2 regions of the Allobosea sp. CCNWLY174 genome follow, and region 2 is predicted to be linked to the other one. Evidence: predicted binding sites of a transcription regulator. Region 2 holds the regulator's gene; the other holds the start of a gene.
What was found. Region 2 encodes PhoB, which activates phosphate uptake and scavenging genes when phosphate is short. Its sites were predicted from a motif close to TGTCATNNANCTGTCAT; they were not measured.
Positions count from the first base shown of each region.

Region 1: the regulator PhoB is predicted to act here: its motif matches at 2,740-2,756, upstream of V7S63_RS03390 (DUF47 domain-containing protein).

Region 1 covers NZ_JBBBBQ010000001.1:707,439-713,113, forward strand. Annotated here, with positions in the region: gene V7S63_RS03380 (ABC transporter permease) at 1-1,185, opposite strand, end outside; gene V7S63_RS03385 (ABC transporter substrate-binding protein) at 1,335-2,663, opposite strand; gene V7S63_RS03390 (DUF47 domain-containing protein) at 2,823-3,467, shown strand; gene V7S63_RS03395 (inorganic phosphate transporter) at 3,489-4,496, shown strand; gene V7S63_RS03400 (TIGR01459 family HAD-type hydrolase) at 4,506-5,384, opposite strand; gene phnD (phosphate/phosphite/phosphonate ABC transporter substrate-binding protein) at 5,533-5,675, shown strand, end outside.
Region 2 covers NZ_JBBBBQ010000010.1:145,724-151,941, reverse strand. Annotated here, with positions in the region: gene argF (ornithine carbamoyltransferase) at 1-600, opposite strand, end outside; gene V7S63_RS24045 (aspartate aminotransferase family protein) at 606-1,817, opposite strand; gene V7S63_RS24040 (GcrA family cell cycle regulator) at 2,478-3,026, shown strand; gene V7S63_RS24035 (YnfA family protein) at 3,104-3,424, shown strand; gene phoB (phosphate regulon transcriptional regulator PhoB) at 3,434-4,132, opposite strand; gene phoU (phosphate signaling complex protein PhoU) at 4,161-4,886, opposite strand; gene pstB (phosphate ABC transporter ATP-binding protein PstB) at 4,926-5,732, opposite strand; gene pstA (phosphate ABC transporter permease PstA) at 5,755-6,218, opposite strand, start outside.

The DNA of each region.
Region 1 (5,675 bases), on a different contig from region 2:
CCATTCGCGGCCGACGAGCTTCGTGCGCAGCACGAGATAGGCGATGGCCACGCCAAGCACGACATCGATGCCGCCGGCGATGGCGGCATAGATCAGGGTGTTCTTGATATAGAGCGAGCTCTCGCCGAAGACGCGGCCGTAATGGGCGATCGTGTAGGCGTCCGGCAGCGGCGAGAACGACCAGATCGTCGCAAAGGAGAGCAGCAGCAGCGCCAGATGCGGCGCCAGCACCAGCGCCAGGATCAGGATGACGACGCCATAGCCGAGCACTGCCTCGTGCGGGCGCATCACCCGCCGGGCGAGCCCGCCGCCGCCGCGCTGGGTCGTGGCGTAGTCACGGCCTTTCAGCGCCAGCGCCGAGAGCCACATCGCCAGCACCGAGGCGACGATCAGCACGACCGAAATGACGTAGCCCATCGGGTCGGCGATGCCGATCGAGGCCACCCGCAGATAGGCCTGCGGCGCCAGCATGTCCTTGACGTTGAGCAGGAGCGGCGTCGCCAGATCGTCGAAGACCTTGACGAAGACCAGCGAGGCCCCGGCGAGATAGCCCGGCAGCGCCAGCGGGAAGACGATGCGCCGGAACAGACGGAATCCGGAGGAGCCGAGGTTCTGCGCGGCCTCCTCCATGGCGCGGTCGATATTGCGCAGCGCCGCCGAGAGATTGATCAGGATGAACGGAAAATAATGGACCGACTGGACGAAGATGACGCCGTTCAGCCCCTCCATGAAGTCGATCTTGAAGCCGAGCCAGTCGTCGAGCAGCAGGTTTATCGAGCCGTTGCGGCCGAAGAAGAGCTGCATCGCCACGGCGCCGACGAAGGGCGGCATGATCAGCGGCAGGAACCCGAGCGTCTGGACGATCGCAGCGCCGCGAAAGGCGAAGCGCGTGGTGAGATAGGCCAGCGGCAGCGCCAGCACCGAGGCCCAGACCACCGACATCGCAGAGACATAGAAGGAGTTCCACAAGGAGCGCATGAACAGCTCGGTGCGGACGAAATCGTAGAAATTGACCAGCGTGAAGGTCGAGGTGCCCTTCTCGGTAAAGGCGACATAGATCACCGTCGCCACCGGCAACACCAGGAAGACGAGCAGGAAGGCCGCGATGGCGAGCGCCAGCGCGATCTGGCCGGGCGTGGCGGCGAGCGCGCGGGCACGGGTCGGGGTCGTGGGGACGGCGGTCATAGGCTCTAGGCTCGCAGGGTCATATCGATCGAGCTCTTCCGTCATGGTCGGGCTTGTCCCGACCATCCACGTCTTCGCCCGACTGATCGAATGCCGTGTTCAAGACGTGGATGCTCGCCACAAGGGCGAGCATGACGGTGTGAGGCTGATCATTTCGCCGCCTTCAGCGCCTCCTCGGCCTTGGCCTTCGCCTTGGCGTAGTTGTCGCGGGCGAAGCTGGCCCATTGCGCCTCGACCTCGGCCTGGCGCGCGCCCTTCTCCTTGCCGCCGGTGAAAGCGCCGCGCAGCTCGGGGCTCGCGGCTTGTGCTTCCGTCACCGGCAGGGCGGCGATCAGGTTGCGCGCTTCGTCGGCGAGTGCCTTGGCCTGGGCGTTCGGCTTCTTGGCGAGCGCGGCGTCGACCTCGTGCAGCGTCTTGGTGACGCCCTTCAGTGCATCGAGCTGGAACGAGATCAGCTGGTCGAACAGCGTGTCGACCACGGCGGTGCGGGCTTCCGACTTGTCGACGTCGAAGCCGATCATCTTCTGGAAGCGCGGATCGGTGAAGGGGTTGGGATAGTCGGCGCCGGCCTTGGCATAGACCGCCGGATTGACCGGCAGGCGGCGGATGCCGGGCTCGAGCAGCACCTCCTGCCCGGTGGGCGAGAGCAGGAACTCGATGAAGGCCTCGGCCGCCGCCTTGTTCGGCGGATTGGCGATGATGCCGACATTGGCCGGCACGACGGTGGTCACGGTCGGGTAGACGAACTTGACCGGGAAGCCGGAGGCCTGCGCCGAGAAGGCGAAGAAGTCGATGACGATGCCGACGCCGACCTGCCCGGAGTTGACCGCCTCCGGCACGCCGAAGGAACGTTCGGTGATCGAATGGAAATTGCCGGACATCTCCTTGAGCGTCCGCCAGCCCTTGTCCCAGCCCTCGCCCTGCAGGATGGTCTCGACGGTCAGATGCGTCGTGCCCGAGCGTGCGGGCGAGGCGATCGAGACGTGGCCGTAGAAGGCCGGCTTGGCGAGATCCTGCCAATCCTTGGGCTCGGGCAGCTTGTTGGCCTTGGCGTAGCGCTCGTTCCACATGATGCCGTAGCCGGACGCCGCGAAGCCGAAATAGAAGCCGGCGGGATCGTTGATCGGATAGGAGCCGATCTTCTCGGGGATGCCGGACGCCTTAGGCTTGTAGGCGGTCAGCAGCTGCTTGCCCTTCAGAACCTCGAACGCGTCGGGCGCCGAGGCCCAGAACAGGTCGACCTGGTTGTTGGCCTTGGTCTCCTCGACATATTTCACGCCGGCATTGGTGTTGCGGTTCTGGACTTCGAGCGTGACGCCCGGCACGGCCTTCTCGAAGGCCTTCTTGATCGGGTCCGTGACGTCCTTCGAGAACGAGGTCACCACCGTGACCTTGCCCGCCGGCGCCTGCGCGTGAACGGCAGAGGCTGCCAGGGCCAGTCCGAGCGCCGAGACGAGCGCGATCCTGCGAGTGAACATTCTGATCCTCCCTATCGTTTTCCGTGTCCGCCGGCGTCGAGGCCAACGGTGGCAAAGCGGGAATCCGGATTGCCGTTGTCGCAAAACTGTCACAAAAGGCGCAGGCATGTCATCCCGCTCTTTGCCGCGGGCAGACTAAGTTGGCGAGAGGCCGTTCCGATGCTGGGCTGGTTCCAAAAGCTGTTGCCGAAGGAAGACAAGTTCTTCGTGCTGTTCGAGCGTCATGCGCAGACGCTGCAGGCCGGCGCGGCAGCTCTGGACGGCGTCCTTAGCGGAACGACAGCGATCGCGGCCGGCTGCGCCGAGATCTTCGCCGAGGAGAACCGCGCCGATACGATCGCCGGCGAGGTCATGCTCGAGGTCGGTCGCACCTTCATCACGCCCTTCGACCGCGGCGACATCGAGGAACTGATCGGCTCGATGGACGACGCCATCGACCAGATGCAGAAGACGGCCAAGGCGATCCAGCTCTTCGAGGTCGAGCGCTTCGAGCCGAGCATGCAGGAACTCGGCAAGACCATCGTCACCGCCTCGCACAAGGTCGGCGAACTCCTGCCGATGCTGCGCGACATCAAGAAGCACGCCGTCGGCATCGGGGCGCTCGCCAAGGAGATCGGCGCGATCGAGGAGCACTCCGACCGGCTCTACGACCAGGGCCTGAAGGAGCTGTTCAAGGCCCATCGCGGCAGCGACGCCATGGGCTTCATCGTCGGCGCCGAGATCTACGACCACCTCGAAAAGGTGGTCGACCGTTTCGAGGACGTCGCCAAGCGCGTCAGCCGCATCGTGCTCGAACACCTCTGAAAGGCGCACCGCGCCGTGGACATCGCCAGCCTCGCCCCTGCCCTCATCTTCCTGATCGCCGTCGCGCTGCTGTTCGATTTCCTGAACGGCCTGCACGACGCCGCCAACTCGATCGCGACAATCGTCTCGACGAGGGTGCTGGCGCCGCAATGGGCGGTGTTCTGGGCCGCCTTCTTCAACTTCATCGCCTTCCTGTTCTTCGGCCTGCATGTCGCCCAGACGGTCGGCTCCGGCATCATCCAGGCGACGATCGTCGACGACCGGGTGGTCTTCGGCGCGCTGACCGGCGCGATCGTCTGGAACGTGGTGACCTGGATCGCCGGCATCCCGTCGAGTTCCTCGCATGCGCTGATCGGCGGGCTGGTCGGCGCCGGCCTGTCGAAGGTCGGCTTGTCGTCGATCGTCTGGTGGGGGCTCGGCAAGACCTTCCTCGCGATCTTCATGTCGCCGGCGATCGGCTTCGCGCTTGCGCTGCTCCTGGTGCTGATCGTCTCCTGGACCTTCCTGCGAGTGGCGCCCATCAAGGTCGATTCGACCTTCCGCCTGCTGCAATTCGTCTCGGCCTCGCTCTACTCGCTCGGGCACGGCGCCAACGATGCGCAGAAGACGATGGGCATCATCGCCGTACTGCTGTTCTCGCACGGCATGATGGGCGACACCTTCTCGGTGCCGTTCTGGGTCGTGATCTCCTGCCAGGCGGCGATGGCGCTCGGCACGCTCTGCGGCGGCTGGCGCATCGTCCACACCATGGGCTCGAAGATCACCCGTCTCTCGCCGCAGCAGGGCTTCTGCGCCGAGACCGGCGGCGCGATCACCCTGTTCATGGCGACCTATCTCGGCGTCCCCGTCTCGACCACGCACACCATCACCGGTGCGATCATCGGCGTCGGCGCCGCGCGGCGGGTCACGGCGGTGCGCTGGGGCGTCGCCCGCGGCATCGTCTTCGCCTGGATCGTCACCATGCCGGCGGCGGGCCTGATCTCGGCACTGGCCTATTTCCTGTCAGGCTTCTTCCTGACCGGGCGTTGAGCCAAAGCGTCAGCCAAGCAGCGGCAGCGCATAGGTCGGGCTTCGCCCCGCACGAGCGAAGAGCGCAAGACAGCTCGCCGGATTCATCGCCGCGCCATCCCAAACGATCTCGCCGCGATGGATGCCGCCGCCGATGAAGACACTGTCGATGCCGGCGCCTTGCGCACCGGCGATGTCGTGCTCCAGCGAATCGCCGATCGCCACGACGCGCCCGCGGTCGAGCCCGAGCTTCGCCAGGCAGGTGCGATAGATGCGCGGCTCAGGCTTGCCGTGATAGCGCACGATACCGCCGAGTTGCTCATAGGCGCGCGCGACGAGGCCCGGCGCCTCCTGCAGGCCGCCATCGGGGCTAGCGCGATGCAGGTCCGGATTGGCGCAGACCATGGGCAGGCGCCGCGCGCTGGCCGCTTCGAGCAAGCTCATCCAGCCGGCGACCGATTGCCGGGGCGGGTCCATCGTCATCAGAAGGATGAAGTCGGCCAGGGCGACGTCATCGACCAGGTCGAGGCCGAGCCCTTGCGCCAGATGCGCCTCGCCCTCGCGTGCCAGCAACAGGCAGCGCCGGCCGAGCGCGCGATGGAATGGTTCGTCGCGCGCCGCTAATGCATCGCGGGCGTCGTCCCCGGCCGAGACGACCTCGTCATAAAGCTCGCCTGCAAAGCCGAATTTCGCCAGCTGCGTGGCATTCTCGGCGCCACGGCGCCCGGAATTCGAGAGGATGATCACGCGCTTGCTCGCCCGGCGCAGCATCTCCAGCGCGGCGACGGCACCCGAATACGGCCGGATACCGTCATGCAACACGCCCCATTGGTCGAGCAGGAAGCCGTCATAGCGCGGCATCAACGCCGCGAGATCGTCCGGGAAGGTTGTAGAAGAAAGACTCTGCATCGTCAGGGTTGGTGAGTGCCCGACCGTCGCGGTGGACAAGACCACTATAGTCGTAAGTCGAGACGTTTCGCCCGGCTGGAATATGACAGTTTTGTGTCACATACTATAGCCAGCTCATAATCAAGATCGACCGGGAGAGACGCCGACCATGACCAAGATGCTGACTTGCCTGACCGCCACGACCTCGCTGCTCGTTGGCCTCGGGCTCGCTGGGGCGGCGCAGGCACAGGACGCCTGCCCCAATCGCGGCCAGCTCGACACGATGTATTGCGACGCCAACAAGGACCTGGT
Region 2 (6,218 bases):
GCGGGCCCAGTCGAGCAGCGCCGGCGGAGGCGCGAGCTCTTCGGGCGTCGCGATGGCGAGCTCGAAATCGAGCCGGCCGGCGGCATGGACCCAGGAGGTCAGGACGTTGTTGGTGTCACCGGTCCAGGCGATGCGCTTGCCCTTGATCGAGCCTTTGCGCTCCTCGAAGGTCATGACATCGGCCATGACCTGGCAGGGATGCTGGCGCTTGGTCAGGCCGTTGATCACCGGCACGGTGGCGTATTGCGCCATCTCGACCACGGCGTCGTGGTCGAGCATGCGGATCATGATCGCATCGACATAGCGCGAGAGCACGCGGGCGGTGTCGGCGATGGTCTCGCGCTCGCCGAGCTCGATCTCCTGGCCGGTCACCATCATCGGCGAGCCCCCGAGCTCGCGGATGCCGACGTCGAAGGAGACGCGGGTCCGCAGCGATGGCTGCTCGAAGATCATGGCGATGACCTTGCCTTCGAGCAGGCGGTCGGCAGCGGCCGCGGGCGTGCGCCGGCGGGCCTTGATGTCCTCGCCGGCCTTGAGGATGGAGCGGAGCTCTCCGGCCGAGAAATCCGAGAGATCGAGAAAGTGACGCGTCGCAGACATCATGCTCACTCCGCTGCCGGCCGGGCGAGCTCCGCCTCGACCGCGCCAGCCGCCTTGTCCAGCCGCGCCACCGCCTCGGCCACCTCGCTCTCGCCGATGATCAGCGGCGGCAGCAGGCGCACGACATTGTCGCCGGCCGCGACCACGAGCAGGCCGGCGGCCCGCGCCTGCGCGACGAAATCGGTGTTCGGGGTCTTGAGCTTGAGGCCGAGCATCAGCCCCTCGCCGCGGATCTCCTCGATCACCTGGGGATGCTGATCCTTGAGCTGGGCCAGCGACTGGCGCAGGCGCAAGGCCGTCTTCTGGACATGGTCGAGGAAGCCCGGCGCCAGGATGACGTCGAGCACGGCGTTGCCGACCGCCATGGCGAGCGGATTGCCGCCGAAGGTGGTGCCGTGGGTGCCGAGCGTCATGCCGGAGGCGGCCTCTTCGGTGGCGAGGCAGGCACCCATCGGGAAGCCACCGCCGATGCCCTTGGCGATCGACATGATGTCGGGAGCGACACCGGAATGCTCATAGGCGAAGAACTTGCCGGTGCGGCCGACGCCCGTCTGGATCTCGTCGAAGATCAGCATCAGCCCGTGCTCGTCACAGAGCTCGCGCAGCTGCTTGAGGACACGCATCGGCACCGAGCGCAGGCCACCTTCGCCCTGGATCGGCTCGATCATAAGCGCGGCGGTCTCCGGGCCGATCGCGGCCTTCAGCGCCGCCTCGTCGTCGAACGGCACCTGATCGAAGCCATCGACCTTCGGGCCGAAGCCGTCGATGTATTTCTGCTGGCCGCCGGCGGCAATGGTCGCGAGCGTGCGGCCATGGAAGGCGCCCTCGAAGGTGACGACCCGGAAGCGCTCCGGATGGCCTTTCGCGGCGTGGTACTTGCGCGCCATCTTGATGGCGCACTCGTTCGCCTCGGCGCCCGAATTGGTGAAGAAGACGCGTTCGGCGAAGGTCGCCTCGCAGAGCCGGCGGGCGAGCTTCTCGCCCTCGGGCATGGTGTAGAGATTGGACGTGTGCCAGATCCGCTGCGCCTGGGCGGTCAGCGCCTCGACCAGATGCGGATGGGCGTGCCCCAGCGAATTGACGGCGATGCCGGCGCCGAAATCGAGATAGCGGGTGCCGTCGGCGGTGATCGCCCAGGCGCCCTCGCCACGCTCGAGCGCGATCGGGGCCCGGGCATAGGTCGGCAGGAGAACGGAAGAAGCGGAAGCGGTGCTCATGGAGCAAAATCCTTGCGGCGAGACGGGAAAATAGCGCGGAATCTCAGGCCGGGAACGGCAGGATGGGACGCAAGGCGGCATGATGCCGGCACGATGCGACCCGCCGGCGACATTATCGTCGCTGGCCGCTCCCGCCGTCTCGTCGCGCGTCAAGCCGCATCAAAGGAAAATCCCGATCGCTCAAAAACATAAGCGCCGCCCTTGGGGGCGGCTGCGTCGCACGACTATGCAAAACCGGCCCGGCCCTGTCAATTCCGGCTGACTTGGAGCCCGTCCCCAACGGCTTCTCCCGCAAGCCGTTGGGGCAAAACGGTCTCCATTCCAAAAGTGGGAGACGGATTCACCGATCAGGGTATGCCACCCTGATCGGATCCGGCTCTCGCGGCAGCGTTGCCGAATAGACTCACTGTCCGGCCGTCTGCGGCGATTGGCTGGGGAAAAGCCGAATTACGATTCGGCGACTCTTGTGGCCGAGTCAGGCCATCTTGTATGGTCCTCTTCGTCAGATACGACATCTCGTGCGGCGTCTCCTGTATCGTCAGTTCCGGGCGTAACGGCTTCCGTTTTGTGACGGACGCTGCCGGTATCGGATTCCGCCATGATCTCTCCCTATGCCTCGCCGGCCCGCTGGCGAAGCATGACGAAGACAGGTGCAACCCCATGACCGAAGCCGGAGCCTGGACCGACGAACGCGTCGAACTGCTCAAGAAGCTCTGGAATGACGGCCTGAGCGCGAGCCAGATCGCCGCCGAGCTCGGCAGCGTCACGCGGAACGCCGTCATCGGGAAGGTTCACCGTCTCGGCCTGTCCGGCCGGGCCAAGAGCCCCGGTTCGGCCACGCCGCGCCCGCGCAAGCCGGCGGCCCGCCCGCCGAGCCATCCCGCCGGCCATCAGAACGGTGGCGCCGGGCTGACCCGCGGCAACACCGCGCTGGCACCGCAGTTCGCACCCGAAATCGCGACCGAAGCACAGGTCGAGCGCGCTCCGGCGCCGGCCGAGGACGTGGTCGTGCCGTTCTCCGAGCGGGTCACGATCATGGATCTGCGCGAGTATATGTGCCGCTGGCCGATGGGCGACCCGACCACGCCGGAGTTCCGCTTCTGCGGCGGCCGCAGCGCGACCGGCATGCCCTATTGCGCCTATCATGCCCGGATCGCCTACCAGCCGGCGGCCGACCGGCGCCGCGAGCGCAAGCCCGTCCGCGCCTGAGGCGGCGTAACCATCCAAAATCGGAAAAGCCGGCCCTCGTGGCCGGCTTTTTCATGGGCGAACCACGGGAGAGCGCCATGGCGACCTTCGCGACCTATGCCGCCGCGGCGCTGGCGGAGATCGCCGGCTGCTTCGCCTTCTGGGCCTGGCTCAAGCTCGGCAAGCCGGTCTGGTTGCTGCTGCCGGGCCTGGTATCGCTCGCGGCTTTCGCCTGGTTGCTGGCCCTGCTCGACAGTCCAGCCGCCGGGCGCACCTTCGCCGCCTATGGCGGCGTCTATATCGTGGCGTCGCTGGCCTGGATGGCGCTGGTCGAGAAGGTGCTACCAGATCGCTACGACCTGGCAGGCGCCGCGCTCTGCCTTGCCGGCGCAGCGGTGATCATCGCCGCGCCGCGCTGACAAAAGCGCTCAACTGCGGGCAAACGTCTCGTCGAAGGCGTAGCCGGCGCCGCGCACCGTGCGCAGCGGGTCCTTGGCATTGGCCGGCGTGATCGCCTTGCGCAGGCGCCCGACATGAACGTCGACGGTGCGTTCGTCGATATAGACGTCGCGACCCCAGACGGCGTCGAGCAGTTGCGCCCGGGAATAGACCCGGCCCGGGGCCTGCATCAGGAATTCGAGCAGGCGGAACTCGGTCGGGCCGAGATGCAATTCGGCGCCGGCGCGGCGGACGCGCCGGGTGGTGCGGTCGAGCTCGAGATCGCCGGCAGCGAGCAGACCGGCGACATGGCCGGGCTTGGCGCGGCGCAGCAGCGCCTGGATGCGGGCGATCAGTTCGGGCAGCGAGAACGGCTTGACGACATAGTCGTCGGCGCCGGTGGCAAGGCCGCGGACCCGCTCTGTCTCCTCGCCGCGGGCGGTCAGCATGATGATCGGCACGCGCTCGGTGTCGCGCCGGGTACGCAGGCGCCGGCAGAGCTCGATGCCGGAGAGGCCGGGCAGCATCCAGTCGAGCAGGACGAGGTCGGGCGTATGGTCGCGCAGGTGCAGTTCGGCGTCGTCGCCGCGCGCCACGCTGTCGACCTCGAAGCCCTCGGCCTCGAGATTGTAGCGCAGCAGCAAGGTGAGCGGCTCCTCGTCCTCGACGATCAGGATGCGTGCGGGCATGTCAGCGTCCGTTCAAGCGCCCGCCGGTTCAGCCATTGGCCGCCGGCAGGTCGACGAGGATGTTGGTGGTGTCGAGCTTCGGCCGGGTCTCGTCGATCGACTGGCCGGTGACGAGATAGTGGATGGTCTCGGCGATGTTGGTGGTATGGTCGCCGATGCGCTCGACGTTCTTGGCGCAGAACAGCAGATGCGTGCAGAAGGTGATGTTGCGCGGGTCCTCCATCATATAGGTCAGGAGCTCGCGGAACAGCGAGGTGTAGAGCGCGTCGATCTCGTCGTCGCGGCGCCAGACATCCATCGCCTTCTGCTCGTTGCTGGCGGCATAGGCGTCGAGCACGTCCTTGAGCTGGGCCTGGACCAGGCGGCTCATATGCTCGAGGCCGACGACGGCGCGATGCGGCGGCGAGAACTGGCCGGAGATCGCGACGGCGCGCTTGGCGATGTTCTTGGCGAGGTCGCCGACGCGCTCGATGTCGGCGGCGATGCGGATTGCCGAGATCAGCTCGCGCAGGTCGTTCGCCAGCGGCTGGCGGCGAGCGATGGTCAGCACCGCCTTTTCCTCGACCTCGCGCTGGAGATTGTCGAGGCGCTGGTCGGCGCTGATGATTTTCTGGGCGAGCGCGGTGTCGCGGCGCACCAGAGCCACGGTGGAGTCGCCGAGCATGCGCTCGGACATGCCGCCCATCTCGGCGAGGCTGCGGCGCAGGCCCTCGAGATCGGCATCGTAGGAGCGGACGATATGTTGATCCGACATCGGGCGTATCCTTCGAGTCTGGCCGGCGCTTTCAGAACGTCAGCCGAAGCGGCCGGTGACGTAGTCCTGCGTCTGCTTCTTGTGCGGGTTCATGAAGATCGTGTTGGTCGCGTCGAACTCGATCACCTCGCCCAGATACATGAAGGCGGTATACTGCGAGATGCGCGCCGCCTGCTGCATGTTGTGGGTGACGATGACGATGGTGAAGTCGGTCTTGAGCTGCTCGAGCAGGTCCTCGATCTTGCCGGTCGAGATCGGGTCGAGCGCCGAGGTCGGCTCGTCGAACAGGATGACCTCGGGCTTCTGGGCGATGGTGCGGGCGATGCAGAGGCGCTGCTGCTGGCCGCCCGAAAGGCCCATGCCGGAGCTCTTCAGCTTGTCCTTGACCTCGTCCCAAAGCGCGGCGCGGCGCAAGGCGCCCTCGACACGGTCATCGAGCTCCGACTTCGGCGGCTTCTCGTAGAGACGGATGCCAAAGGCGACATTGTCGTAGATCGACATCGGGAACGGCGTCGGCTTCTGGAAGACCATGCCGATGCGCGAGCGCAATTCGTTCACGTCGATGTCGTTCGAGATGATGTTGCGGCCGTCGAGCAGGATCTCGCCGGTCGCCTTCTGCTCGGGATAGAGCGAGTAGATCCGGTTGAAGATGCGCAGCAGGGTCGACTTGCCGCAGCCCGAGGGGCCGATCAGCGCCGTGACGTGCCGGTCGCGGAAGTCGAGGTTGATGTTCTTCAGCGCCTTGTGCTCGCCGTAGTAGAAATCGAGGTTCTTCACGGCGATGCGGACGGGCGCTTCGGCATCCAGCGTCTGCGGGCTCAGTTCGAGGGTCGAAAGCATCTGCATGGTCCTTCCGATCGGACGCTATTCACTTGCCGCCGCGCACGATGCGCCGGGCGATGAGGGAAAGCACGAGGATTGAGACGGTGATGATCAGCGATCCCGCCCAAGCGAGCTGCTGCCAGTTCTCGTAAGGGGCCGACGCGAACTGGTAGATCGTCACCGGCAGGTTGGAGACGCCGCCGAGCAGCGTCGGCGAGAACCAGAAGCTGTTGTTGAGCGCGGTGAAGATCAGCGGCGCGGTCTCGCCGGCGATACGGGCGAGGGCCAGGAGGATGCCGGTGACCATGCCGGACTTGGCGGCACGCCAGGTGATCGAGGTGATCACGACCGAGGGCGGCGCGCCAAGCGCCGAGCCGGCCTCGCGCAACGGGCCGGGCACCAGGCGCAGCATGTCCTCGGTGGTGCGCACGATCACCGGGATCGCGATGATGCCGAGCGCGACGCCGCCGGCCCAGCCGGAATAGCCCCCGAGCGGCTCGACCAGGATGA